DNA from 3 places in the Sphingomonas sp. 320_CC genome. Region 2 is predicted to be linked to each of the others. Evidence: predicted binding sites of a transcription regulator. Region 2 holds the regulator's gene; each other region holds the start of a gene.
What was found. Region 2 encodes LexA, which represses DNA repair genes until DNA is damaged. Its sites were predicted from a motif close to GTTCCNCNCTTGTTCT; they were not measured.
Positions count from the first base shown of each region.

Region 1 (9,633 bases), on a different contig from region 2:
GCCAAGGACCGGTTCCCCCGCTGCGACCGGCACCCTTCCGATCTAACCTACCGCCGTCATCCCGACTTTCGTCAGGATGACGGCCGAGCCGCTCAATACCCGAACGTATGCGCCAGCGTCAGCAGCAGCCAATACAGCCCACCCGACAGCAGCATCGCCACCGGCAGCGTCATCACCCATGCAAGCGCCATGTTCATGACCGTGCGACGCTGCAGCCCGGCGCCATTCGCAACGCTCGCGCCCGCGACACCCGACGACAGGATGTGCGTGGTCGACACCGGCATGCCGTATTTCACCGCCAGCAGGATCGTCGCCGCCGCGACCAGTTCGGCCGACGCGCCCATGCCGTAGGTCAAATGCGTCTTGCCGATCCGCTCACCCACAGTGACGACGATCCGCTTCCACCCGACCATCGTCCCGAGCCCGAGCGCCAGCGCGACGGTCACCTTCACCCAGGTCGGGATATAGCGAGTGCCCTGTTCGAGCCCGCTATTATAGCTCTTGAGCGTCGTGATCTCCTGCGCGGTGAAGCGGCTCTGCGCGGACTTGTCCTCGGCGATCAGCTTGGTCGTATCGAGCACGAGGTACATGTCGTTGCGCAGGTTCGGCGTCGCGGCAGCCGGCACCTTGCCCAGCGACCCATAGCTTTCGATCCGGCTCGACACGTCGTCCGACAGCGTCGCCAGCGCGCCATAGATGACCGGGTCGGCGACATGCTTACTCTTCAGCGCCTTGGTGACCTGCGCACGCGAAGTCGCAACGTCGGCGGGCGCGCCGTCGGCATGCGCGCGGTAGGCGGCCGATGCAGCCTGCGCCGACTGCACGAATGCGGGCATCGCGCTCTCGGGCATCGTCCGGTTCAGTGCATATGCGGTCGGTGCGCAGCCGATCAGGATGAGCATGATCAGCCCCATCCCCTTCTGCCCGTCATTGCTGCCATGCGCGAAGCTGACCGCTGTGCAGGTGCCGATCAGCAGCGCGCGGATGCCGCGCGGTGGCGGCGTCTGGCCCTCGGGCGCCTCGTACAGCTTCTTGTCGCGCAGGAACCGCTTCATCACGAGCAGCAGCAACAGCGCGCCGACGAACCCGACGATCGGGCTGAACGCGAGTGCGGAGAGCACCTTCCAGACCTGCACCATGTCGACGCCCGACGTGCCGTCCGCGCCGCCGCCATTGATGATCTGGTTGGCAAGGCCGACGCCGAGGATCGAGCCGATCAGCGCATGGCTCGACGAATTGGGCAGCCCGACCGCCCAGGTCGCGAGGTTCCACAGGATCGCCGCGAGCAGCAGCGCGAAGATCATCGCGAACCCGCCGACGCTGCCGACGTTCAGGATCAGGTCGACCGGCAACAACGTGACGATCGAATACGCCACCGCGCCCGACGACAGCATCACGCCGAGGAAGTTGAAGAACCCCGACCACACGACCGCGAGCGGCGCGGGCATCGAATGCGTGTAGATGACGGTGGCGACCGCGTTGGCGGTGTCGTGGAACCCGTTCACGAACTCGAACCCGAGCGCGATCAGCAGCGCGAGCGCGAGAAACGCGAACGCCCCGCCCGCCAGGCTCTCGCCGACCTGCGCGGTATCGAAGGCGATGCTGAACCCGGCATAGGCAAGCCCGCCGATCAGCACGGCGAGGAATATCCAGCGCCCGGACGGATGCAGCGCATGATCGAGCTTGGGACCGGTATGCGGCGCAGCGGTAGCGCTCGAATCAGCCGTCACCGCATCGGGTGCAAATGTGGAGGTTGCCATAGGAATGTGCAGTCGGCCCTTACGATGACAATCTTATGACAGATGTAAATCAAGCGATCGTTCGACCCTATTTGGGACGTCGCTCTCTACAATCCTCCCCCGCCAGGGGGAGGTGGCTGGCCCTCGCCAGACGGAGGGGGAGGCAGAGGACAACGTGCGTTCCGTGTCCTCCCCCTCCGTCGCTTCGCGCCACCTCCCCCTTGCGGGGGAGGATGTTCGGAACCGACTTCGTCGGACGTGAGTAAGTTAATTCACCGAGCTTCACCGATGCTCGCGAGCTGCATGCCATTGCGGCCGAACAAAGTGACCATCTTCACGTCCGCATCCGCGGTCATCTCCTTGCGGCATTGCTGCGCGTCGGCGAGCGCCGCGAGGCCAACACCGTGCGATTGGCAGGCGCCGACGATTGCCGAACGCAGCCGGCGCTGGAACGCGGTGCGCCCGACATCGCTGGTCAGGTCGAGCCCGGCGCGCGACACGCGCACCGATACCGGGTCGCGCCCGGAACTCGCGGAAGCACCCGTGGAAAACAGGCAAGCGCCGACGATCGCCGCCGAAGCGACGCTGATGAAAAGCTTCATGATGATGTTCCTCAAATGGTCCTGCGGTCCGCAAGGCTATGCCTGCGGGCGACGGCGCCAGCGCGTCGGGACACCTTTCTGGGTGCGGCATCTCCGACGACGAACCACGTCGCTGCGCATCCCCTACCCGTGATTCGTTACGCTCGCGCGACGGTTTGGCGACGGTCCGACGACGCGCCGAAACTCTAGATGAGGCGTTAGGTCACATCCCCGGATATCGCTCGAACGCAGGCAGAGCGGCCACATCCGCCATCCACGCCAATCGGTCGGCCACCTGGATATGCGCACCCGGCGCGACCGCCTCGGGATCGTCCAGCGTACAGGATTGCACGTCAATGATCCCCGGCAGATACGCCGCATTGGTATAGAATAGTCCCGTCCCGCACCGTCCGCAGAATTGACGCCGACCGCTTGCCGACGATTCATACGTCACCGGATCGCCCGAGATGGTCACCTGTTCGGATCTGAATGCGATCCAGCCTACCATCGGCGCTCCCGCGCTTCGCCGGCAATCGCCGCAATGGCACAGCGCGTGATGCTCGGGCTCGCCCTCCGCGACATAGCTGATCGATCCGCAATGACATCGTCCCGCCAGCATGCCCGCCTCCCTCTATGTTCTCAACTTGTTCCACGTATCGTCGAACCGCGCAAGTCATACCCGCTTGCCCCATCGCCCCCCGTTCCCTACCTGTTCACCGGTGAACCAGATCGCCCAAACGTCCGCGCCGCAAGCAGAGCCTCCCTATCTGCGCGGTCTCAACCCGCCGCAGCGCGAGGCGGTGCTGACCACCGACGGGCCCGTCCTGATCATCGCCGGCGCCGGCACGGGCAAGACCGCGGCGCTGACCGCACGGCTCGCGCACTTGATCTTCACCAAGAAGGCGTGGCCGTCGGAGATCCTCAGCGTCACCTTCACCAACAAGGCCGCGCGCGAGATGCGCGAGCGCGTCGGTCGCCTGGTCGGCGATGCGGTCGAAGGGATGCCGTGGCTCGGTACCTTCCACGCGATCGCGGCCAAGATGCTGCGCCGCCATGCGGAACTGGTCGGGCTCCAATCGAACTTCACGATCCTCGATACCGACGACCAGCTGCGGTTGTTAAAGCAACTGATCCTCGCCGCCGACATCGACGAGAAGCGCTTTCCGACGCGCAGCCTCGCCGGGCTGATCGACCAGTGGAAGAACAAGGGCCTCGTCCCCGCGGACATCGATGCGGGCGAGAGCGAACGCTATGCCAACGGTCGCGGCGGCGAACTGTACCAGCAATACCAGGCGCGGCTGATCGCGCTCAACGCGTGCGATTTTGGCGACCTGCTGCTCCACATGCTGGTGATCCTGAAGACGCACCGCGACGTGCTCGCGCAGTATCAGCAGCGCTTCAAATACATCATGGTTGACGAGTATCAGGACACCAACTCGTCGCAGTATCTCTGGCTGCGGTTGCTCGCGCAAGAACGCAAGAACATCGCCTGCGTCGGCGACGACGACCAGTCGATCTACTCGTGGCGCGGTGCGCAGGTCGAGAACATCCTGAAGTTCGAACGCGACTTCCCGGGCGCGAAGGTGATCCGCCTCGAACAGAATTACCGCAGCACGCCGCACATCCTCGGCGCCGCGTCGGGCGTGATCGCCAACAATGGCGGACGGCTCGGCAAGCAGCTCTGGACCGAGCGCGACGTCGGCGAGAAGGTCAAGGTCATTGGCGTCTGGGACGGCCCCGAGGAAGCGCGGCGGGTCGGCGAGGAGATCGACATCGTCCGCCGCTCCGGCAAGTCCTTGGACGAGGTCGCGATTCTGGTCCGCGCGCAGCACCAGACGCGCGAGTTCGAGGACCGCTTCATCGCGATCGGCATGCCGTACAAGATCGTCGGCGGCTTCCGCTTCTACGAACGCGCCGAAATTCGCGATGCACTGGCGTACCTCCGCGTGGTCAACCAGCCCGCGGACGACCTCGCCTTCGAACGCATCGTCAACGTTCCCAAGCGCGGCCTCGGCGACAAGGCGGTCGCGCGCATCCATCAGCTCGCCCGCGCCACCGGCACGCCGCTCACGACCGCCGCCGCGCGCATCCTCGACACCGACGAATTGACCGGCGCGGCGAAGAAGTCGCTCGGCCGACTGGTCGGCGACATCGCCCGCTGGCGCGACATGGCGACCAGCCTGCCGCACGCCGAACTCGCCCGCCAGTTGCTCGACGAGAGCGGCTACACCGCGATGTACCAGGCCGAGAAGTCGGTCGAGGCGACCGGCCGCCTGGAGAACCTCAGCGAGCTCGTCCGCGCGATGGAGGAGTACGACTCGCTCGGCGCTTTCCTAGAGCATGTCAGCCTCGTGATGGACAACGAGGGCGGCGCGCAGGACCCGCAGGTCACGATCATGACGATTCACGCCGCCAAGGGCCTCGAATACGACACGGTCTTCCTGGTCGGCTGGGAGGAAGGCCTGTTCCCGTCGCAGCGCTCTTTGGACGAAGGCGGCGTGAAGAGCCTCGAGGAGGAACGTCGTCTCGCCTATGTCGCGATCACGCGTGCACGCCGACTTGCGGTGATCATCCACGCTGCCAATCGCCGCATCTACGGCCAGTGGAACTCGTCGATCCCCTCGCGTTTCGTCGCCGAACTCCCCGCCGAACACATCGACACGGAAACCACGATGTCCGGCGGCGCGAGCCTCTGGCAGGCCAATTGGTCCGACCGCGCCGATCCGTTCGCGGACGTCGCGCGCGGCACCGGTCGCGGTCCCGGCTGGCAGCGCGCATCAGGCACCGGCAGCACCTTCTCCACCAAACCCGCACGCGTCGTCGAAAGCCGCTCCAGCGCGATCAGCCTCGGCAACAAGGGCCGCGACGACCTGTCGCTCGGCATGCGCGTGTTCCACCAGAAGTTCGGCTACGGGCTGATCGCCGAGATCGAAGGCAACAAGCTGGAGATCGATTTCGAACAGTCGGGCCGCAAGCGCGTAATGGACAGCTTCGTGACGCTCACGCCCTAACGACCTGAGGAGAAGGACGGATCAGCCGGCGGTCTGATCGGCGAGCGAGAATATCCGCTCCATCACCGCCCATTTCGGCCCGGTCGCGTCGATCGGCTTCTGATACACGTCCATCGCCGTCTCCCAGGACGCGACGACCGGCTGCAACGCCGGGTCGGCCGCGCATGGAAAATCGTCTTCGACCTCGGCGATCATCACGAGCCGGTCGGCGATCTGCCAGATCTCCATCTCTCGATACCCCCGCTGGACGATGTCGCGCACGACCTCGGGCCACACGGCGCCCGGCGCGTGGCGTTCGCGATAGGCGGCGATCAGGGCTGCGTCGTCGACGAGGTCCAGCGCGGTCACGATGCGATACGTCACGGAAACTCCTTCGATACGGCGTACTCCCGCGACAATAGCGTCGCCGCCCCTTTTCAAAAGTCACTTTGACTAATAAAACCAACAAAACGCACAACGACGCGCAGGAGATGGAATGAGACTGTCCGGCAAGACCGCGGTAGTGACCGCGGCGGCACAAGGCATCGGCCGCGCCACCGCAGAACGCTTCCGTGACGAGGGCGCACGGGTCTTTGCGCTCGATCGTGATGGCGATACGCTGCAGGCGATCGACGGCGTCGAACGTCTGGTCGTCGACCTGCTCGACGCCAGCGCGATTGCCGCGCTGCCTGCCGCGATCGGCGATATCGACATTCTGGCCAACGTCGCCGGCTTCGTCGCGGCGGGCGATATTCTCCAGGGCAGCGACGACGACTGGATGCTGTCGTTCGACCTCAACGTCCACGCGATGCACCGCATGACCCGCGCGTTCCTGCCCGGCATGCTCGCGCGCGGCGGCGGTGCGATCGTCAACATGAGCAGCATCGCGTCGAGCGTGAAGGGCATCCCCAACCGCTACGCCTACGGCGCATCGAAGGCGGCGGTGGTCGGGCTGACCAAGGCCGTGGCAGCCGATTTCGTCGGCCGCGGGATCCGCTGCAACTGCGTGTGCCCGGGCACGATCGAGACCCCGTCCCTGCGCGAACGCATCGTTTCGCAGGCAGGGACGCAGGGCATTTCCGTGAGCGAGGCCGACGCCGCGTTCGTCGCGCGCCAGCCGATGGGCCGGCTGGGCCGCGCCGAAGAGATCGCCGCGCTGTTCCTGTACCTTGCCAGCGACGAATCGAGCTTCACCACCGGCGCGGTCCACGTGATCGACGGCGGTTGGGTCAACTAAGGATCATTTGATGAAATTACTGCGTTACGGCCCCCGCGGCGAGGAAAAGCCCGGCATCCTCGACCAGGACGGTGCGATCCGCGCGCTGCCCGCCGAGCTCGGCGATATCGCCGGTGAATTGCTGTCGCCCGCGGGGCTCGCGAAGATCGCCGCGCTCGACGTGATGACCTTGCCCAAGGTCGACGGCGCGCCGCGGATTGGGCCGTGCGTCACGCGCACCGGCAAGTTCATCTGCATCGGCCTGAATTATTCGGACCACGCCGCCGAGAGCAACATGGACCTCCCCGCCGAGCCGGTCGTGTTCGGCAAGTGGACCAGCGCGATCCAGGGTCCGAACGACGATGTCGAGATCCCGCGCGGCTCGGAAAAGACCGACTGGGAGGTCGAACTCGGCGTCGTCATCGGCACGCCCGGCCGCCACATCGCCAAGGAAGACGCGCTGTCGCACGTCGCCGGATACTGCGTCGTCCACGACGTGTCTGAGCGCGCGTTCCAGCTCGAGCGCAGCGGTACGTGGGACAAGGGCAAGGGCTGCGATACGTTCGGCCCGATCGGTCCCTGGCTCGTAACCGCGGACGAGGTCGGCGATCCCCAAAAGCTGGGTCTGTGGCTCGAAGTCGACGGCCATCGCTATCAGGACGGCACCACCGCCAACATGATCTTCGACGTCGCGACGATCGTTTCCTACCTCAGCGATTTCTGCACGCTCGAAGCCGGCGACATCATCTCGACCGGTACGCCGAAGGGCGTCGGTCTGGGCCAGAAGCCGCCGGTCTATCTGCGTGCGGGCCAGACGGTCCGCCTCGGTATCGATGGCCTCGGCGAACAGACACAGACGATGGTCGCCGCCGCGTGACGACCATCACCGGCCTGCGCACGATCGACCTTCGTTTCCCGACCAGCGCGGGACTCGACGGGTCCGACGCGATGAACCCCGATCCGGACTACTCGGCCGCCTATGTCGTGCTGGACACGGATACGGACGGGCTCGAAGGTCACGGCCTGACCTTCACGATCGGCCGCGGCAACGACATCTGCGTCGCGGCGATCGAGGCGATGCGGCATCTCGTCATCGGGCTCGACCTCGACTGGATCATCGAGAATCCGGGGCGAATGTGGCGGCACCTGACCGGCGACAGCCAGTTGCGCTGGATCGGCCCCGACAAGGGCGCGATCCACCTCGCGACCGGCGCGGTGGTCAACGCGATCTGGGACCTTTGGGCGAAGGCGGTCGGCAAGCCCGTCTGGCGCCTCGTCGCCGACATGACCCCGGAGGAACTGGTCCGGACGATCGACTTCCGGTATCTGACCGACGCGATCACGCCGGAGGACGCGCTCACGCTGCTGACCAAGCGGGCGGAAGGTAAGGACGAGCGGATCGCCGATCTCGAGGCGACCGGTTTCCCTTGCTACACCACGTCGGCCGGCTGGCTCGGCTATCCCGACGAGAAGCTGCGGCGGCTCGCGCAGGAAGCGGTCGATGCCGGCTTCGACTATATCAAGCTCAAGGTCGGTCGCGATCTGGAGGACGATATCCGTCGCCTGACGATCGCACGCGAAGTGCTCGGCCCCGACCGCAAGTTGATGATCGACGCGAACCAGGTGTGGGACGTCCCGCAGGCGATTGAATGGGTGAACGCACTCGCCTTCGCGAAGCCCTGGTTCATCGAGGAACCGACCAGCCCCGACGATATCCTGGGCCACCAGGCGATCCGCAACGCGATCGGCGAGGTGAAGGTCGCGACTGGCGAGATGTGCCAGAACCGCATCATGTTCAAACAGTTCATGGCGGCGGGTGCGATCGACGTCGTGCAGATCGATAGTTGCCGCCTGGGCGGCGTCAACGAGGTGCTGGCGGTGCTGTTGCTGGCGGCGAAGTTCGACCTGCCGGTGTGTCCGCATGCCGGCGGCGTGGGGCTGTGCGAATATGTCCAGCACCTGTCGATGATCGACTATCTCTGCTTCTCCGGGACCAAGGAGGGGCGCGTGATCGAGTATGTCGATCATCTCCACGAGCATTTCATCGATCCCTGCGTGATCCGTGACGCAGCCTACATGCCGCCGACGCTGCCGGGCTATTCGATCGAGATGAAGCCGCAGTCGCTGATCGACTATCGGTTCGCCGGATGAAGCTCGGGCTCGCCGGCAAGGTCGTGATCGTCACGGGTGGCGGGGCCGGGATCGGCCTCGCCATCGCCCGCGGGCTGGCCGAGGAAGGCGCGATCCCGGTGATCGTGTCGCGGAGCGCGCCCGAGGACTTCACGGCCGAGCATCTGTTCGTCGCGACCGAATTGTCCGACGACGCTGCGTGCGCGGCGGCGGTCGAGGCGGCGGTCGCGCGCTATGGCCTGATCGACGGGCTGGTGAACAACGCTGGCGCCAACGACAATATCGGGCTCGGCCGGACGCCGGCTGAGTTTCGCGCCTCGCTCGACCAGAACCTCGTCCATTATTTCGCGATGGCGCATCACGCGGTGCCGCATCTGCGCAAGACCGGCGGCGCGATCGTCAACATCTCGTCGAAGACCGCGGTTACCGGGCAAGGCGACACCAGCGCGTATGCCGCCGCCAAGGGCGCGCAACTCGCGCTCACCCGCGAATGGGCGGTGGCGCTGCGCGGCGATGGAATCCGCGTCAACGCGGTGATCCCCGCCGAGGTGATGACGCCGCTGTACCAGCGCTGGGTCGACAGTTTCGACGATCCGCAAGCGAAGCTCGACGGCATCGTCGCGCGCATACCGCTCGGCCACCGCATGACCGAGGATCGCGAGATCGCGGACACGGTGGTGTTCCTGCTGTCCGACCGGGCAAGCCACACGACCGGCCAGTGGCTCTACGTCGATGGCGGCTACACCCATCTCGACCGCGCGATAGACTGACAAACATAAACATAATCAGGAGTGGATCATGAGCGGAACGACCGCCGACAGGAAATATGTGCCGGCGATCGTGCTGACAGTCGCGCTGTTCTTCCTCTGGGGGATGGCGAACAACCTCAACGACATCCTGATCGCGCAGTTCAAGAAGGCGTTCACGCTTTCCGACTTCCAGACCAGCTTCGTCCAGCAGGCCTTCTACATGGGCTA
Region 1 covers NZ_JCAWAE010000001.1:1,288,168-1,297,800, reverse strand. Annotated here, with positions in the region: gene AC59GX_RS06040 (inorganic phosphate transporter) at 93-1,760, opposite strand; gene AC59GX_RS06035 (UrcA family protein) at 2,012-2,341, opposite strand; gene AC59GX_RS06030 (GFA family protein) at 2,544-2,939, opposite strand; gene AC59GX_RS06025 (ATP-dependent helicase) at 3,049-5,331, shown strand; gene AC59GX_RS06020 (L-rhamnose mutarotase) at 5,353-5,694, opposite strand; gene AC59GX_RS06015 (SDR family oxidoreductase) at 5,807-6,547, shown strand; gene AC59GX_RS06010 (fumarylacetoacetate hydrolase family protein) at 6,558-7,403, shown strand; gene AC59GX_RS06005 (L-fuconate dehydratase) at 7,400-8,677, shown strand; gene AC59GX_RS06000 (L-fucose dehydrogenase) at 8,674-9,426, shown strand; gene fucP (L-fucose:H+ symporter permease) at 9,455-9,633, shown strand, end outside.
Region 1: the regulator LexA is predicted to act here: its motif matches at 2,956-2,971, upstream of AC59GX_RS06025 (ATP-dependent helicase).

Region 2 (9,633 bases):
GCGACGTCCTGGCTGTCGCGCGCGTCGCGGGCATCATGGCCGCCAAGCGCACCAGCGACCTCATCCCCCTCTGCCACCCGCTCCCGCTCACGAAGGTGGAAATCGACTTGGTCGTCGACGAAACCGGCGTAACCGCCACCGCCACGGCCTCGACCGAAGGCAAGACAGGCGTCGAGATGGAAGCTCTGACGGCTGCCACGGTAACGCTCCTGACGATCTACGACATGGCCAAAGCGATCGACAAGAGCATGGTCCTCACTGACATCCGCGTCCGCGCAAAGTCCGGCGGCAAATCCGGCGACTGGACCGCCTAAAACAAAACCCTCGCCCCAAAGGGGAGAGGGAAAGACGCCAAAGGCGGCGAGGGTGAGGGCAAGCCAAGCAGAACGCGCCTAGCTTTCAGTCATCATCGATAGACCAGTCGTGGCTCTCGACGATCGTAGACTCAACTGGTCGCCCCGCCGCATCCAGCGAAGGGTCATACCGAAACCGCTGCTCGATCAACCGACAGGTCAGTGCATCAAGCTCCCGGCTCCCGCTAGACCGAGTCACCCGACACCCCGACACGCGCCCATTGGTTTCAACCACGTACCGCACGAATACGCGCCCTCTGATCCCGGTCTCCGCACCGTCATCCGGATAATCCGAATCCTTCAACCGCCCCTTTCGCCACCGCGGCGGCGTCTCCTCGCCACCCCCGCCGTCGCCATCGCCATATCCCCCACTCCCGGTGCCATTGCCGATCCCCCCACTCCCGGTCCCCGGCCCGCGAATATCCGAAGCTCCCGCCGTCGCCTGCGCCCCCACTCCAGCCTTCTCCGCAACCACGACAGGCGGCGGCACCACAACCGGTACCACCGGAGGCGGCGCCACCACCTCGGTAGCCTTCGACTTCAAATTAGGAGGCGACGCAGCCCCCTCCGGCTTCCGGCTAGGCGAAGGCCGAGGCCTCACCTTCTCCTCGGGCGGCGGTGGCGGACGCGGCGCCGCATCGAACACCTTCAACGCATCACTCACCGCCGCCGACATCGGCACCACCAGCCCATTGAGCAGGGCATAGCCCAGCACCCCCGGCAACAGGACAGCACCCACCGCCGCCCCGATCCTGTCTCTCGCCCGAGGCTGATTGCGTGTCATCATGCTGATCTGGTGTCTCTTTCCCCCAAACAAAGCCCCGCAAGCGATGAACCCGCGCTGGCCGAGCGTGCGAAGAGGTGATCGACGACTATCCCGAACTCCGCGTCGGGCCGCGGAGAAAACAGTGGAGCACTATCAACACCACCCCGGCGAAGGCCGGGGCCCAGTTGGGAAAGCCGCGGTAATTCAACGCGACCGCCCCGCCCAACCCTGTTTCCCCGCGAAGGCGGGGACCCAGACTGGACTCCCGCCCCTCGAGGCAGTGGCTGCGCCGATCGCCCCGCCGTCCTGCCGCAACCCCAACAACACCTGTCCTACGTTCCAAACCCATGGCAAAGCGCCAGATACGCCAAAACTCACCCCCTCCCGCCGGACCTTCTACCGGACGAGACCGTTCCAAACCTGAATCTCAGAACCGCACCCGCCAAATGTCTCCCAGCGTGTGAACTTCCTGCACTTCCAGCAGGAAAACCACGTAATATCAGAGCCAAAAGCATGACCCTAGTCCCCGTCGCCGAAGCCCAGTCCCGCCTCTTCGCCATGGCCCCCCGCGTCGGCCACGAGACCGTGACGCTACGCGAAGCCGCCGGCCGCTGGGCCGCCGAGGACATCCTCGCCCGCCGCACGCAACCGGCAGCAGACCTCTCGGCGATGGACGGCTACGCGATCCGCTACGCCGACCTCCCCGGCCCCTGGACCGTCATCGGCGAAAGCGCAGCCGGCCGCCCCTTCGCAGGCCATGTCGCCCCCGGCCAAGCCACCCGCATCTTCACCGGTGCCGCAATGCCCGACGGCGCCGACACCGTCATGGTCCAGGAAGAAGCCCAGCGTGATGGCGAAACCCTGATCCTGGCCGGCGAAGGCCCCCCGACGCTCGGCCGCAACACCCGCCGCAAGGGCCTCGATTTCTCCACCGGCACCCGCCTGATCGCCGCGGGCGATCGCCTCAGCCCCGCGCGCATCGCCGTCGCCGCAACCGGCGGCCACGGCAGCCTCACCGTCAACCGCCGCGTCCGCGTCGCCGTCGCCGCCACCGGCGACGAACTCGTCCCCCCCGGCTCGACCACCGACGGCGTCGCGCTTCCCGAATCGAACGGGATTATGCTCGCCGCGATGCTCGCCGACATGCCCGTCGACATCATCGACCTCGGCATCCTCCCCGACAATCTCGAGATCCTCCGCGAAGCCTTCGCCAGCGTCGAGGCAGACCTGCTAGTCACTACCGGCGGCGCGTCGGTCGGCGACCACGACCTCGTCCGCCCGGCAATCGAAGCCGCCGGCGGCACCATCGACTTCTGGCGGATCGCCCTGCGCCCCGGCAAGCCGATGATGGCCGGCCGGATCGGCGAGATGATGGTACTCGGCCTCCCCGGCAATCCGGTCTCCGCGTTCGTCACCGCGACGTTGTTCGTCAAACCCGTCGTCGCGCACATGGCCGGCGCTAGAGACCCGCTCCCCCAGTCGACCCACGCGCTGCTCGGCGAAGACCTGCCCGCCAACAACGCCCGCACCGACTATCTCCGCGCCGAACTGCGCGACGGGAAAGCCTATGCCTCGACGATACAGGACAGTTCGATGCTGCTGACACTCGCCCGCTCGACCTGCCTCATCGTCCGCCCCGGCAACGCTCCCGTCGCGAGGACCGGCGAATCGGCCGAAATCCTCGTAATCGCGTGATACGGACGCTTGACGGCGTTAGTTATGTTCCATAGAAGTTCCCAGTCTGTTCCGGACGGAGAACCGCCATGCTCACGCGCAAGCAGCACGAACTCGTCTGCTTCATCAACGATCGCCTCAACGAAACCGGCGTCTCGCCGTCGTTCGAGGAGATGAAGGACGCGCTCGACCTCAAATCGAAGTCGGGCGTCCATCGTCTGATCAGCGCGCTCGAGGAGCGCAACTTCATCCGCCGCCTGCCGAACCGCGCGCGCGCGCTCGAAGTGTTGCGCATGCCCGAACGTGCGGAGAAAAAGGCGCCGTCAAAGGCATCGAACGTCAAGGCAGCTCCCGCCGCCGCGACCCCGCAACCGGCCAACGACGTCATCGAGATTCCCCTCCACGGCCGCATCGCTGCCGGCGTCCCGATCGAGGCGTTCGAAGGCAGCACCATGCTAGCCGTCCCCGCCGCGCTGCTCGGCACCGGCGAACACTACGCTCTCGAAGTCTCGGGCGACTCGATGGTCGAAGCGGGCATCCTCGACGGCGACTACGCCCTGATCCGCCGCACCGAAACGGCGAGAGACGGCGAGATCGTCGTTGCGCTGATCGAAGACAGCGAAGCCACCCTCAAATACTTCCGCCGCGAAGGCGCCATGGTCCGCTTAGACCCGGCAAACCGAGCCTACGACCCCCAACGCTACGCCCCCGCCCAGGTCCGCGTCCAAGGCAAACTCTCCGGCATCCTCCGCCGCTACGACTGAGTCGCGGAGACCGACCTGCGTTATCATCGCGCAGGCCGGTCTCTGTTTTAGCTGCTTAGGAAAAGTGCCCGCTCAAGCTGGTGAGCCAAGTCGCTCTCTCCCGCTAGCGACAGCGACCGGTCTGATCGGCAAATTAAGCGATGTACTCGGAGTTGTCCGAGACAGTTCTTCGATATGCCCAAGCAAAGACCGCCAAGCGTCCGGAAGACTCTGTCCCGCTTCGATGCATAAGCGCGACCTCGACTCGAACCCTAAATATCTGTGCCTCCGCGCCTTTGCGCGAACATATCGCCATCTGCCCCCCGCGCAGCCGAAGAATTGGTTCGCGCGGAGACGCGGAGGTGTTGCGTTCGGGGAGGGATGAAGCTGTTCCAATGCCTTCGGTAGTGAGACTGAACAATAGCCAGCCCGATTCATCCATCGTATCAAAATTCTCCGCGGCTCCGCGTCTCCGCGTGAACAAATTCTTCGCACTGCGATCGCAGGTGATGACGGATGATTTTGTTCACGCGAAGGCGCAAAGGCGCGAAGATGTGGTGCTTAGATTGGCGTCTATTTGTCTTCGCAGACCACGGAAAAACCGACGTCGGCTCATCGTTCATGAAGGTGTGAAGGTCTCCCGAATCGCATCACCTTCGCAACTGTGCGCCTTCACGTGAACATTTCTACTTTTGACGGCCTCGGCTGGCACGAAACGCCGGCGCAGTACCGTGAAACCGGTCATAGCGCGGCCTGAACGAATGCGCGGTGCGTTCGAGGAGAGGCGGATCGCGCCAAGGGTGACGATCACCTGCGTTCAGGATGGTCACGACTGTCCCGCTCCCCAAGGTCAGCGCGACGCCCCCCGTACGCCGGAGTACACGACGATCCAGTTTCAACCACCGCGGTACACACCGTCTCGGCAGACCGCGTTCGCTGACGACAATATCGGCGCCCTGACAGGCGGCGATGAACTCAGCAATCGGAACCATATAGGCGCTGCGCGTCGCAAGTATCCGCCACATCTGCCCACGCGCGGCGATATCGGTGACGCACAGATCGCGGCTGCACCGGGCATCGGGTTGGTCCGCGAGCAGGAGCGGCTCGCCGTCCACCCCGCCATTCTCGGCGAGCATGTCGCGCGTATAGTCGCCTGCCCGGTCACGCAGCATTGCCAGCCCCGCCGCGGTTCGTACCGCGACGTGGCGACCGTCTCCCGTCACCAGAACGTCAGGCGCTGGCGTGGTCAGCGCCCAGATCGCGCCGACCATGAGCGGCAGAATACCCAACCGACGCCACCAAGTCCGCCACAGCGCGATCCAAATCCCCCCGACAATCATGAGCACGAACGCCGCCGTCGGCATCGCGGGCAACGACCGCACCGAGCCGGGAGCGCTGGCCACGATATGCGCGAGCCACAGCAGCGCATCGAGCGAGCGCTGGACCAGCCACCAGATCGGCGCGCCGAAGCCGCCCGCATCGAGCAGCAGCGCCAGCGCCTCCAGCGGCATCACGACGAACGTGGTCAACGGGATCGCGACGATGTTGGCGAACGCGCCGTACAGCCCCGCCTTGTGGAAATGATAGACCGCGATCGGCATCAGTGCGAATTCGACCAGCAGCCCCGTGAGCAGCAGCGATGCGACACCCCGCGCCAGCTTGCGTCCCCGCCCTTCGTCATGCGGGCCGAAGAACGCGCGGATCACCGGATGTTCGTGCAGCGCCATGATCGCGGTGATCGCCGCGAACGAGAGTTGGAAGCTCGGCCCCGCCGCCGATTCGGGCAGGACCAGCATGACACACGCCGCCCCCGCCGCGACCAGCCTCAAGGTCATCGCCTCGCGTCCCATCGCCAGCGCGGCCAGCACGAGCAAGGCGGCCACGCAGGATCGGATCGTGGGGACCTGGCTGCCGGTCAGCAACGTATAGCCGATCGCCGCCGCCGCACCCGCCAGCGCGGCGATCAACGGCAGGCGCCCATGCAGCGCCAGCCACGGACTGAGCGCCAGCAGCCGCAACACGATCAGCATCGTCGCCGCCACGGCTGCGGTGATATGCAACCCGCTGACCGACAACAGATGCGCGAGCCCCGCCCGGCGCATCGCCTCCGAATCGTCCTCGCTGATCGCACCGACGTCACCCGTTGCTAGGGCGGCGGCGATGCCGCCTGCGCTGCCGTCCAGCCGCGAAACGATGTGGTGCGACAGCGCGACGCGTATGCCCGCGCCCGATTCGCTCGGCGTCGTTACGACCACCGGTGCGAAACCGCGTCCGGTCGCGCCAATTCCGCCGAACCACGCGACCCGGGCAAAGTCGTAGGCGCCCGGCACCGCTGGCAAAGGTGGCGGCATCAGGCGGGCGCGCAAATGCACGACTGCCCCGGTCCCGAGCAGCTTGGGCGCATCGGCCTCCGCGAGGTTGACGCGGACTCGGTATGGCAAGGCAACCGGCTGCCCATCAGTCTCCACACCTTTACCAAGTGGGAGAACCGTCAGCCGCACCAGTTTGCGCGCTACCAGCGGCTCGATCGCCTCCACCTTGGCCGAAAAGCTCGCGATCGTCGGGCCGCCCAACACCGGTCGTGCCACCGATTCCGACCGAGCCCAGATCAACCCAAGACCGAGCCCCGCCGTCAGCAGACCAATCGCCAGCGAGCGCGCCGCACGCCCGCCCTGCCCCACGGCCAGACAAGTCAGCCCACTCGCCACCAGCAGCAGCACCGCCACGCACCACGCCGGCGGGTCCGGCAAAGCGAACCACAACGCGATCCCGCTCCCCAGCATCACCGGCAGCCACAGCACCAACTGGTCGCGCTCCGCCTCCAGCCAGCGCTCGACCGCCAGGCCCCCGCGCTCCACGGCAAGCTCGACGACGGCCCCCCATCGCGGCACGCCCATTTGTCGCCGCCAAGGACGCATGCTAGGGGCGGCGACGGCTGTCATGGCCATCGTTTCTCCATCGTTTCATCAGTCTGGGAGCACCCGCGGTTGGGCGCAATATCTGATACGGGCACCGCCAATTCGGCCGCACCCGTGGTTACCCGTTTCGCTCCGTCGCCGACGGGGTTCCTGCATCTTGGCGGCGCGCGCACAGCGCTGTTCAACTGGCTGTTCGCAAAGGCGAACGGGGGTAAATTCCTGCTGCGGATCGAAGATACCGACCGGGTCCGCTCGACCCAGCCGGCGATCGACGCGATCATCGACGGGATGCGCTGGCTCGGGCTCGACTGGGACGGCGACGTCGTCATGCAGTTCGCGGGCGCCGAGCGCCACGCACAGGTTGCGCACGAGATGGTGGCAAATGGGCATGCCTATCGCTGCTACATGACCAACGACGAGATTGCCGCGATGCGCGCCGAGGCACAGGCCGCGAAGAAGCCGCTGCGCATCCGCAGCCCGTGGCGTGATCGCCCGGAAAGCGAAGCGCCGAGCCTTCCCCATGTCGTCCGCCTGCGCGCGCCGCAGGAAGGCGCCGTCACGATCGAGGACCGCGTGCAAGGCGCCGTCACGGTCAAGAACGAAGAGATCGACGACCTCGTCCTGCTCCGCTCCGACGGCACGCCGACCTACATGCTCGCGGTCGTCGTCGACGATCACGACATGGGCGTCACGCACGTCATCCGCGGCGACGATCATCTCAACAACGCGTTCCGCCAGTTGCCGATCTACCGCGCGATGGGCTGGCCCGAGCCGATCTATTCGCACATCCCGCTGATCCACGGCCCCGACGGCGCCAAGCTGTCGAAGCGTCACGGCGCAGTCGGCATCGAAGCGTACCGCGACGAGATGGGTATCCTGCCCGAGGCGTTCGACAATTACCTGCTCCGGCTCGGCTGGGGTCACGGCGACGACGAGATCATCAGCCGCGAACAGGCAGTCGAGTGGTTCGATCTGTCGGGCGTCGGCAAGTCGCCCTCGCGCTTCGACCTGAAGAAGCTCGAGAATCTCAATGGCCACTACATCCGCGAAGCCGACGACGCGCGGCTGGCACAGCTCGCCGCCGATCGCCTTGGCCACGACCTGCCGACCGGCGGACTCGATCTTCTGACTCGCGCAATGCCCGTCCTGAAGCCGCGTGCCGCAAACCTGAATGAGTTGGCCGAAGGGTCGAATTTCTTGTTCAGCCAACGGCCCTTGGCGATGGACGACGCCGCGGCGAGCCTTTTGCAGGGTGAAGCGAGTGCGATTTTGGTCAATGCCCATGCCGAACTTGACGCGCTCGCCACGTGGGATACGGAGGCGCTCGAAGGCGCGGTACGGCGCGTGGCCGAAGCGTGGGGCGTCAAGCTCGGCCAGGTTGCACAGCCGCTTCGCGCCGCGCTGACGGGACGCAAGACGTCGCCGGGGATCTTCGATGTGCTCGACCTGCTCGGGCGCGACGAGAGCCTGGGACGGATCGCCGACCGGATGGCTAGCTGATAAGATTTCGAGGAAGGATACAAGCATGAGCGAGACCGCAACCCTCAAGGTCGACGGCAAGGATTTCGAGTATCCGGTGATGTCCGGTACGGTCGGACCCGATGTCATCGATATCCGCAAGCTGTACGCGCAGACGGACAATTTCACCTATGATCCGGGGTTTACCTCGACGGCGTCGTGCCAGTCGAAGCTGACCTATATCGATGGTGACGCGGGCACGCTGCTGCACCGCGGCTACACGATCGGCGAGCTGGCCGAGCAGTCGAACTTCATGGAAGTCGCCTATCTGCTGCTAAATGGCGAACTGCCGAGCGAAGACGAGCTAGCGAACTTCTCGAACACGATCACGCGCCACACGATGGTGCACGAGCAGCTCGCGCAGTTCTTCCGTGGCTTCCGCCGCGACGCGCATCCGATGGCGATCCTGTGCGGCGTCGTCGGCGCGCTGTCGGCGTTCTATCACGATTCGACCGACATCCACGATCCGGCGCAGCGCGTCATCGCGTCGCATCGCCTGATCGCCAAGATGCCGACGATCGCCGCGATGGCGTACAAGTACAGCGTCGGCCAGCCGTTCGTCTATCCGGACAACACGCTGAGCTACACCGGCAATTTCCTAAAGATGACGTTTGGTGTCCCTGCCGAGAAGTACGTCGTGAACCCGATCGTCGAAAAGGCGATGGACCGCATCTTCATCCTGCACGCCGATCACGAGCAGAACGCGTCGACCTCGACCGTCCGTCTCGCCGGTTCGTCGGGCGCCAACCCGTTCGCGTGCATTGCGGCCGGCATCGCCTGCCTGTGGGGCCCCGCGCATGGCGGCGCGAACGAAGCCGCGCTCAACATGCTGCATGAGATCGGCACCGTCGACCGCATCCCCGAGTACATCGCCCGCGCCAAGGACAAGAACGATCCGTTCCGCCTGATGGGCTTCGGTCACCGCGTCTACAAGAACTACGATCCGCGCGCGGCCGTCATGCAGACGACCGTCAAGGAAGTGCTCGGCGAGCTGGGCGTCACCGACCCCGTGTTCGACGTCGCGATCGAGCTCGAGCGTCTCGCGCTCAGCGATCCGTACTTCATCGAGAAGAAGCTGTTCCCGAACGTCGATTTCTACTCGGGCGTGATCCTCTCGGCGATCGGCTTCCCGACGTCGATGTTCACCGTCCTCTTCGCGCTCGCCCGTACCGTCGGCTGGGTCGCGCAGTGGAACGAGATGATCACCGATCCCGACCAGAAGATCGGCCGCCCGCGCCAGCTGTACAGCGGCCCGACCGCGCGCGACTACGTCCCGATGGCGTCACGCTGATGAAGGCCCTTCGGCCGATTCTGATGATCGTCGGCGTGCTCAGCGCGCTGATGGGTCTGCTGTGGATCGGTCAGGGGCTCGGTTACGTCCACTGGCCGCAGTCGAGCTTCATGCTCGATCAGCGGCCATGGGCGGACCGCGGTGCATTCCTCGCCGCGTTCGGCCTCGCGCTGATATTAGTGGCGCGCCGGATCCGCCGGTAACGTCAGCACGAACCGCGCGCCTTCGCCGGGTGCGCTCTCGATTCCGAGATCCCCCTGCATCGCCCGCGCGAGACGCCGTGCGATGTACAGGCCGAGCCCGTTGCCGCCGGCCTCCGATGGATCGACCCGCTCGAACTTCTCGAAGATCCGCACCTGATCCTCGGGCG
Region 2 covers NZ_JCAWAE010000004.1:530,955-540,587, forward strand. Annotated here, with positions in the region: gene moaC (cyclic pyranopterin monophosphate synthase MoaC) at 1-314, shown strand, start outside; gene AC59GX_RS18030 (energy transducer TonB) at 400-1,092, opposite strand; gene AC59GX_RS18035 (molybdopterin molybdotransferase MoeA) at 1,633-2,814, shown strand; gene lexA (transcriptional repressor LexA) at 2,883-3,557, shown strand; gene AC59GX_RS18045 (ComEC/Rec2 family competence protein) at 4,223-6,433, opposite strand; gene gltX (glutamate--tRNA ligase) at 6,524-7,954, shown strand; gene AC59GX_RS18055 (citrate synthase) at 7,980-9,263, shown strand; gene AC59GX_RS18060 (hypothetical protein) at 9,263-9,466, shown strand; gene AC59GX_RS18065 (sensor histidine kinase) at 9,440-9,633, opposite strand, start outside.

Region 3 (9,633 bases), on a different contig from region 2:
TCATCGGCGGCGGCGTGATCGGCCTCGAACTCGGTAGCGTCTGGCGTCGTCTCGGCGCGAAGGTCACGGTCGTCGAGTTCGTCGACCAGATCCTCCCCGGCTTCGACGGCGAAGTCCGCCGCGAGACCGCCAAGCTCTTCAAGAAGCAGGGCATGGAGCTGAAGCTCTCGACCAAGGTCACCGGCGTAACCGTCGCTGACGGCGTCGCGACCGTCACCGTCGAGCCCGCCGCGGGTGGCGCGTCCGAGACGCTGACCGCCGACGCGGTGCTCGTCTCGATCGGGCGCAAGGCCAACGTTGACGGCCTCAACCTCGAAGCCATCGGCCTCGAGCTCAACAAGCGCGGCCAGATCGAAACCGACCACAGCTTCCGCACCAAGGTCGACGGCGTCTGGGCGATCGGCGACTGCATCCCCGGCCTGATGCTCGCGCACAAGGCCGAGGACGAGGGCGTCGCGGTCGCGGAAAACATCGCCGGCCAGACCGGCATCGTCAACGAGGACGTCATCCCGAGCGTCGTCTACACGATGCCCGAGATCGCCGGCGTCGGCCTCACGGAAGAGGCCGCGCGCGACAAGACCGCCGAATCTGGTGGCATCAAGGTCGGCAAGTTCCCGTTCGCCGCGAACAGCCGCGCCAAGACCAACCGCGACACCGACGGCTTCGTGAAGATCATCGCCGACGCCAAAACCGACCGCGTCCTCGGCGTCTGGATCGTCTCGAGCCTCGCCGGCACGCTGATCGCCGAAGCCGCCATCGCGATGGAATTCGGCGCGACCAGCGAAGACATCGCCTACACGTGCCATGCGCATCCGACGCATGCCGAGGCGATCAAGGAAGCGGCGATGGCGGTTCAGGGCAAGCCCATTCACATTTAGCAAAAGCTAAATGTGAATCCAAAGGGCGTGCCCGGCCGGCGGCGCTCCAGCGCCGTCCGACGACAGGGGCTTTGCCCCTGTCCGGCCAAGCAGGGCTGCGCATCACCGAGTGAAGTAAGATTGAGAGGGCGTCGGTGGCAATCCACCGGCGCCCTCTCGGCGTTGCAGCGCGAGAGTTGAAGATGCAGGCGAGGCGGTGAACGTGGAGGAGGGGGCGACGGTTGAGTTCGATCGGGGGATGGATGTTGCCGCAGTTCGCCAGTTCGCCAGTTCGCCAGTTCGCAGTTCGCAGTTCGCAGTTCGCAGTTCACCAGTTCACCAGTTCACCAGTTCACCAGTTCACCAGTTCACCAGTTCGCCACACCCCCGTCCACCCGCAAAGCCCAACCCACCCCCTTCCGTCATCCCGGCGAACGCCGGGACCCACGGTTACGGTGGACCAAATGATATCCCCCCATCACTATCCGGTCCGCGACCATGGGTCCCGGCGTCCGCCGGGATGACGGGATGGTAGGAGGGGTAGGGGAAGGAGGTTAGGGGGCAAGGGCGCGATCAACCGGCAGCGCGAACCGTCGCAAGTTCACGATCTGCAAGGTCTTTGACGGCATCACCCATTCCAAAGCCGCAAGCTCCGCACCCCTCTCAAACTCACCAACCCACACCCCTTCCGTCATCCTGGCGAACGCCGGGATCCACGGTTGCGGTGGACCCAATGATATCCCCCATCATGACCCGGTCCGCGACCATGGGTCCCGGCGTCCGCCGGGATGACGGGGGGGTAAGAGGGGTAGGGGAAGGAGGTTAGGGGGGCGGGGGCGCGATCAAGTGGCAGCGTGAACCGCCGCAAGCTCACGATCTGCGAGGTCTTTGACGGCATCACCCACACCAAGCCCTAAGCTCCGGAATCCTTTCAAACTCACCCACCTACACCCCCTTCCGTCATCCCGGCGAACGCCGGGACCCACGGTTACGGCGGACCCAGCGATATCGCCCCACCATCGCCCGGTCCGCGACCATGGGTCCCGGCGTTCGCCGGGATGACGGGGGAGGGGGCGCAACAACTGGGCGCAATCTGGAGTGGCGTGCACGAAACGCCCGACAACGTCGGTCAAGCCAGAGCCACTCCGCCCCAAACGATACCGCCCGCCTCCCTGTTCTCCCGCGAAGGCGGGAGCCCAGTCTGGGTCCCCGCCTTCGCGGGGAAACATTCTTGGCACACCCACCGCATCCGCCCTCGGCATCGCCTATCGCCTGGGCACCGCCCCGCCCCTCATCGCCACCCGCGCACAACCCCCAACCCACCCAAACCAAAACACGCAAATTTCCTTCCCCACCCCAACCGGAACCAATCCTTAGCAAAGCCAACCTATTAGTCCGCGCAACGAACGAACAAGCAGGTCTCCGTGGCGCTCGATCTCTCCACTCTCTACGTCGTCGCAGGCCTCGGCATGCTGGTCGCCGGGTTCATCCACCTCATCCCCCTCGCGACCGGTCGGTTCGGGTCCTGGGCAGGGCTATGGGGCGCCGGCCACCTGATCGCCGGGTGCGGCGCACTGATGGCGGTGCTCAACGATCGGATCGGTCTCCCCTTGGCGCCCAGCATCGGCAACCCCGCAGTGGTGATGGGCTATGCGCTGATCGCCGGCGCGGTCGTGAAGTTCAGCCGCCCCGACGCGCGCCTGACGTCGATGCTGGCGACCGCCGCGGTCCTTGGCCTGCCCCTCTGGTTCACGCACGACCCGGCGCATTTCCACCTCCGCGTCGCCTATCTCAGCGTCATCCGCGCCGGGTTCGACCTCGTCGTGGTGATCGTCGCCATCCGTCTCGCGCGCCGTGACTCGCTACAGACCGGCTGGATCGTCGCCGCGCTGTTCGCGGTCACCATACCGATGTTCCTCGGTCGCGCCTGGCTGGCTTACGGCGACCGGATCGGCACGCAGTTGACCGGTCGTCACGACGATCTCGGCGCCTGGCTCGCGGCGGGGCAGATCGCCTTCATCATCTTCCGCGCCTTCTCGCTCCTGATCCTCCAGGCCGAGCGCGGCCAGAACCTGCTGCTCGATCAGATGGAGCGCGACTGGCTCACCGGCGCGTTCAACCGCGCCGGCCTGGACCGCATCGCGCAGACCTTCGCCGGCCGCCATGCGCCGCGCACGTTGACGGTGATGATGCTTGATCTCGATCGCTTCAAGACGCTCAACGACACGCTCGGCCACGCCGCCGGCGACGCCGCGCTCCGCAGCTTTGCAGAGATCGCCCACGACGCCGTCGGCCGACAAGGCCACCTGATCCGTTGGGGCGGTGACGAGTTCGTCTGCGTGCTGCCGGACATCCCGACGGCGCACGCGACCATGATCGGCAACCGTATCGCCACCCGGTTCGCACAGGCCATGGCACCGCGCATGGCCACGCATGGCACGCTCGGGGTCAGCATCGGCGTCGTCGAGGGCGAGCCCAACACGCCGATCGTCGACCTCATCGCCGGCGCAGACCGCGCGATGTACCTCGCAAAGGGCGACCGCCGCCAACCGGCCATCTACATAAAGGCAGCCTGAGCCGCGAGTTTTGGATCGCCCCGAAAGGGCCGCAACGCCACGCGCGGCGTCGCGGCCCTGCACACTCAAGCGGCAGGCGGGTCCTTCTTCGCGGTCGGCTTGCCGAACCCGACGAACAATCGCTCCAACCCCACCGTAACCGAGTCCAGCACCTTCGCGAACTCCGGCGGCAGCGCGTTCGTCTCGCTCCGTGGCGGCTCCCGCGTCTCCCCGGCGAACGGACCATTGCCCTGAGGCCTGGTCGACTCCGTCGCCACGTCCGGCTCGACCTTCGACGCTGCCGGCTCAGCCTGTGCCGAGGACGAGGCAGGGGAAGGCGGGGCAGGGGGCGTCGGAGGCGTCGGCCGAGCGCTCGACTTCGCGTCATGCTTCGAGATCGCCGTCGCCGCGGCCATCAGCCCCGCCGCGATCATCTGGCGTCCGACCGGTGTCCCCATCTGTCGCGCGATTGTCGCAGCGATCCCCGCGAACGGCGCGCCGCCTTCATGCTTGCGACCCTCGTGCTTCCGGCCCTCATGCCTGTGCGCGTCATGCTTGTGCCCGTCATGCGCATGGCCCTCATGCCCAGCACTCGAGTGCCCCTGAGCCGCGGCCATCTCGGCCTCGCGCTCGCGCCGCTTTCGCTCGTCCTTCTTCTTGCCCATGTCGTCCTCTGTGCCATTCCGCTTCGGTGTGTACGAACAAGATAATACACCGATACCGGAGTGCAACCCCGGCGCCTTCGCCCCGTCCAGCCGCGACGGTCGATCAGTTGCCGGACCAGGTGCCAGGCAATCGCCACGTCACTTTTTGTGTCGCGTGGCTGACCATCGGCTTGCCGTCGAAGCCAAGCGCGGGTGTGTAGCGCGCATGCCGCATGATCGCGCTGCAGGCCGCCTTGTCGAGTTCGACCTCGCCGCTCGTCACCACGGGCCGGCAATCGGCAACCCGCCCGTCGAGGCCGATCGTCCACAGGACCGTCGACGTCCCCTGCGCACCCTTGCCGACGATCGTCCTCGGGTAATCGTCGGGTCCGATCCAGTATTCGGGCCGTGTCGTCGCCTTGGCAGGCTGGGCGATCTTCGCGCGCTCGGTCGGGTCGATGCCCCAATGCTTGGCCGTCGAATCATTGCATTTGGCCAGGGCCTCGAATGCCGCCTTCGCATTTGGCATCGCGAACGCCCAGCCCGACATCTTGTCCGGGGTGATGCGCAGCACGGCATCGGCGGGCAGCGTTTCGAACAGCGTGGCATCGACCTGCATGCGCGTCATCCGCTTGCCCGAAGCCTGGGTCGGATAACTCTCGTACCGGCTGTCATCCGATCCCCCGCCGACGATGCCGATCTTCGCCTGGCCCAGCCGCATCGTTACGCCACGATCATTGGTGTAGACCATCAGCTCGAGCGTCGACGCCAGCGGCAGCCGACGAAGCGCGAGAATCGTCTCCGCCTTGCCGGTGCCATAGGTGCGGCCGAGCATGCAGGCGGTCGCGCCATAATCGACGTTCCACTTGCTCGCCGGAGTCAACGGCGCGGCCGTGGGCTCCGCCAGCGCCGCAGCGGCGGCCAGCGCCAGCATCAGCGGCATCCGGAAATACTCGTCATCGCATCATCCCCTTGCACCCCGTCACGTTCGCCGGTTCTCCAAAATACGCCACCTGGTTGCAAGCCGCGTCGACGCCTTGATCGCCCGTCGCGCAATCGGCTGCGCAATCGATCGTCCCGGATGAACTGGCACCCGGCCTCATGCATTCCTATCTCTCCCACTAGTCTCCCGATCAGAACAGAAGTAGAACCAGCCTCATGCTGACCAAGATTTCCGTACGCGGCGCGCGCGAGCACAACCTCAAGGACGTCGACATCGACATCCCCCGCGACACGCTCACGGTGATCACCGGCCTCTCCGGATCGGGCAAGTCGAGCCTCGCGTTCGATACGATCTACGCCGAGGGCCAGCGACGCTACGTCGAGAGCCTCAGCGCCTACGCCCGCCAGTTCCTCGAACTGATGCAGAAGCCCGATGTCGACCACATCGAGGGCCTCTCGCCCGCGATTTCGATCGAGCAGAAGACGACGTCGCGCAACCCGCGCTCGACCGTCGCCACCGTCACCGAGATCTACGACTACATGCGCCTGCTCTGGGCGCGCGTCGGCATCCCGTACTCGCCCGCCACCGGCGAACCGATCGCCGCGCAGACCGTCAGCCAGATGGTCGACCGCGTCATGGCGCTCCCCGAGGGCACGCGCCTGTATCTGCTCGCCCCCGTCGTCCGCGGCCGCAAGGGCGAGTACCGCAAGGAACTCGCCGAGTGGCAGAAGGCGGGCTTCGCGCGCGTCCGGATCGACGGCACGATCCACGACATCGACGAAGCCCCCGCGCTCGACAAGAAGTACAAGCACGACATCGAAGTCGTCGTCGACCGCCTCGTCGTCGGCGGCGAGATCGCCACGCGCCTCGCGGAAAGCTTCGAAACCGCGCTGAAACTCGCCGACGGCCTTGCCTATGTCGACCCCGCCGACCCGGTAGAACCGCATACGCCAAAGTCCGAAATCCTCGGCAACAACGCCCCCGACGGCCGCATCGTCTTCAGCGAGAAGTTCGCCTGCCCGGTCAGCGGCTTCACGATCTCCGAGATCGAGCCGCGCCTGTTCTCGTTCAACGCCCCCCAGGGCGCATGTCCGGCCTGCGACGGTCTCGGCGAGAAGCTGCTGTTCGACGAAGACCTCGTCGTCCCCAATCACATGCTCAGCATCAAGAAGGGCGCGGTCGTCCCCTGGGCGAAATCCAACCCGCCGTCGCCCTACTACATGCAGGTCCTCGGCAGCCTCGCGCGCGAATTCAAGTTCGACATCGAGACGCCCTGGTCCGACCTCCCGCCGGAGGTCCAGAGCACCATCCTGCACGGCTCGAAGGGCAAGCCCGTCACGCTCACCTTCATCGACGGCAAGAAGAAATACGACGTCTCCAAGCCGTTCGAGGGCGTCATCGGCAACCTCAACCGCCGCATGCTCCAGACCGACTCCGCCTGGATGCGCGAGGAGCTGAGCAAGTACCAGTCCGCCGCCCCCTGCGAAGTCTGCGGCGGCGCGCGCCTGAAGCCCGAAGCGCTCGCGGTCAAGATCGCGATGAAGGACATTTCGTACGCAACCCACTTATCGGTGGTCGATGCTCTCGCCTTCTTCACCGACATGCCGCAGCATCTCGGCGACCAGCAGAACGCGATCGCTGAACGCATCCTCAAGGAGATCGTCGAGCGGTTGGGCTTCCTCAACAATGTCGGCCTCGATTACCTCAACCTCGACCGCACCAGCGGCACGCTCAGCGGTGGCGAAAGCCAGCGCATCCGCCTCGCGTCGCAGATCGGTAGCGGCCTTTCCGGCGTGCTCTACGTCCTCGACGAGCCCTCGATCGGCCTGCACCAGCGCGACAACGACATGCTCCTCAAGACACTCCGCCGTCTGCGCGATCTCGGCAACACCGTGCTCGTCGTCGAGCATGACGAGGACGCGATCCGCACCGCCGACTACATCATCGACATGGGCCCCGGCGCCGGCGTCCGCGGCGGCCAGGTCGTCGCGCAGGGCACGCTGAAGCAGATCCTCAAGTCGAAGGGCAGCATCACCGCCGACTATCTCAACGGCACGCGCGAGGTGCCGGTCCCAACCACGCGCCGGAAAGGCAACGGCAAGAAGCTCACCGTCCACAACGCGGTCGCCAACAACCTGCGCGGCGTCACCGCCAGCCTGCCGCTCGGCACCTTCACCTGCATCACCGGCGTTTCCGGCTCGGGCAAGTCGAGCTTCACGATCGACACGCTCTACGCCGCCGCCGCGCGCGAGCTGAACGGCGCGCGCATCGTCCAGGGCAAGCACGACAAGATCACCGGCCTCCAGTATCTCGACAAGGTCATCGACATCGATCAGTCGCCGATCGGCCGCACCCCGCGCAGCAACCCCGCCACCTACACCGGCAGCTTCACGCAGATCCGCGACTGGTTCGCCGGCCTGCCGGAATCGCAGGCGCGCGGCTACAAGCCCGGCCGCTTCAGCTTCAACGTCAAGGGCGGCCGCTGCGAGGCGTGCCAGGGCGACGGCGTGCTCAAGATCGAGATGCACTTCCTCCCCGACGTCTACGTCACCTGCGACGTCTGCCACGGCGCGCGCTACAATCGCGAGACGCTCGAGGTGAAGTTCAAGGGCCATTCGATCGCCGACGTGCTCGACATGACGGTCGAGGACGCCGCCGAGTTCTTCAAGGCGGTCCCCCCGATCCGCGACAAGATGGCGATGCTGGTCGAGGTCGGCCTCGGCTACGTCAAGGTCGGCCAGCAGGCGACGACGCTCTCGGGCGGCGAAGCGCAACGCGTCAAGCTCGCCAAGGAACTCTCGCGCCGCGCCACCGGCAACACGTTGTATATCCTCGACGAACCCACCACCGGGCTCCACTTCGAGGACGTGCGGAAGTTGCTGGAAGTCCTCCACGCGCTGGTCGAGCAAGGCAATACGGTGGTGGTAATCGAACACAATCTCGACGTCATCAAGACCGCCGACTGGGTCCTCGACCTGGGTCCGGAAGGCGGCGTCAAGGGCGGCGAGATCGTCGCCGAAGGCACGCCGGAGAAGGTCGCGAAGGCGAAGGGCAGCTTTACGGGGAAGTATCTGGCGCCGTTGCTGGAGAAGCGGGTAATTAATGGATAGCTCTTACGGCTATCCTGAGTTGGATAGGAAAGCGTCCATTACCGAAGTTCTTCGCTTCTCCCGCTGAAGTATGGCGTTTATGATTTTTGGACCCTCTCGAAGAAATGTTGCTATGGAATCAGAAAGGCCCAGCTTTTCCAACCATTCGCTGCCGGCAGACAAGTCTGCTAAAAACCGTGATGGCTCGTCCCGATCATGCGCGGTATCTAACCAAGCAGTGAATGTTTCATCGTTGGTCGAATTGCCGGGTATGTGCATTCCCTGGAGTAATGCCGGGTCGATCATTTTATCGATTGGTTTGAACCAGATACTACTACTTAATTGTTTTGGATATAATTTGCATAATGCGTAGATGAAGCCAAAGTCTTTGTTATGAAAATCGGAATAGAGGTAAATCTTTCCACGGGGGCCTTTGCCAAAAAAGAGCGTGGTGTAGACAGTCCTTACTTGGTGGGAAAGTTCCGTGAGGTCAGCTATTTCTTGAAGCTTGGAAGTCAACCTCGGGAGAACCCATTCCGTTTCAACTTTTTCTCTTGCCATATCAAATGCCATAGAGAGCGATGAATCGCCAAATCGATATGAAAAACTGTCTAGAAGCGCTGGAAAGCGACTATCATGATAGTTTACAGCAAATAGTGCTGCAAAGTATTCTTGAAATGACCTATGGACGAAAGTTAATTCCAGCCCGTCGGGTTGAAGGACATTTACACAATTCACCAAGTCGCTGACCAAATTTTCTCCGGTCACACCGCGTAGTTGCAGTCCGGTAGATTGGCGTACAAAGCGAACTGCTGCATCTGAATGTTTTACCGCTACATCTTCGGTTAGCGTATATTTTTCGTCCAGGTACGACGTCACACAAAACGAAGATACGCACCGCCGAAAAATATCCCTTGTCAGACCAGTTTTTGTTTCTCGGTTGAACTGAGATTTAAGGGCGTCGTGTCGCTGAAAAAGAGTGTCAAACGCTTGGCTATAGAATGCATGCATCTTTGTCGGGATTTCTGCAAATTCTTCGAAGGTGAGCATCATTATTGTGCAGAGTAGCGGTGACGACAGGAACGACTCGTGCGTCGACCACAAATCGGCCTTTACCCGATCAAGGAACCGGGATTTTACACCACTGTCGTATCTAAAAGAATTGATCAGATCAATTGCCATTGGCTTTGTTAATGGCAGAACGCTAGCACGATAAAATCGCTCCCAAGACTCGAATCGATGGCTCGGTCGGGAAGAAACTATGATGGCAGTCTTTGGATGAAAGCCCTCAAACCTTAATATCTCTTTCTCGACCCAGTTTGCTGTATCATCTTTCAGTTCATCAAAACCGTCCAATATTACCGCAAAAGCTCCCGCTTTCAGACCAATTGAGAATTGTTCGGCGGTGATTTTTGAGGCGTCGACGCGCATTGCCTCTATGATTAGGGCTTCTAATGTTGTCGCTGGTTCAGCGTTAAATCGCCGAAGTTCGATAAAAAGAGGTAACAGCCCAGACTTAGTGTCTGATATTTTGAGGGACATATA
Region 3 covers NZ_JCAWAE010000001.1:573,105-582,737, forward strand. Annotated here, with positions in the region: gene lpdA (dihydrolipoyl dehydrogenase) at 1-878, shown strand, start outside; gene AC59GX_RS02590 (GGDEF domain-containing protein) at 2,282-3,433, shown strand; gene AC59GX_RS02595 (hypothetical protein) at 3,499-4,077, opposite strand; gene AC59GX_RS02600 (energy transducer TonB) at 4,181-4,990, opposite strand; gene uvrA (excinuclease ABC subunit UvrA) at 5,215-8,109, shown strand; gene AC59GX_RS02610 (NACHT domain-containing protein) at 8,119-9,633, opposite strand, start outside.
Region 3: the regulator LexA is predicted to act here: its motif matches at 5,192-5,207, upstream of uvrA (excinuclease ABC subunit UvrA).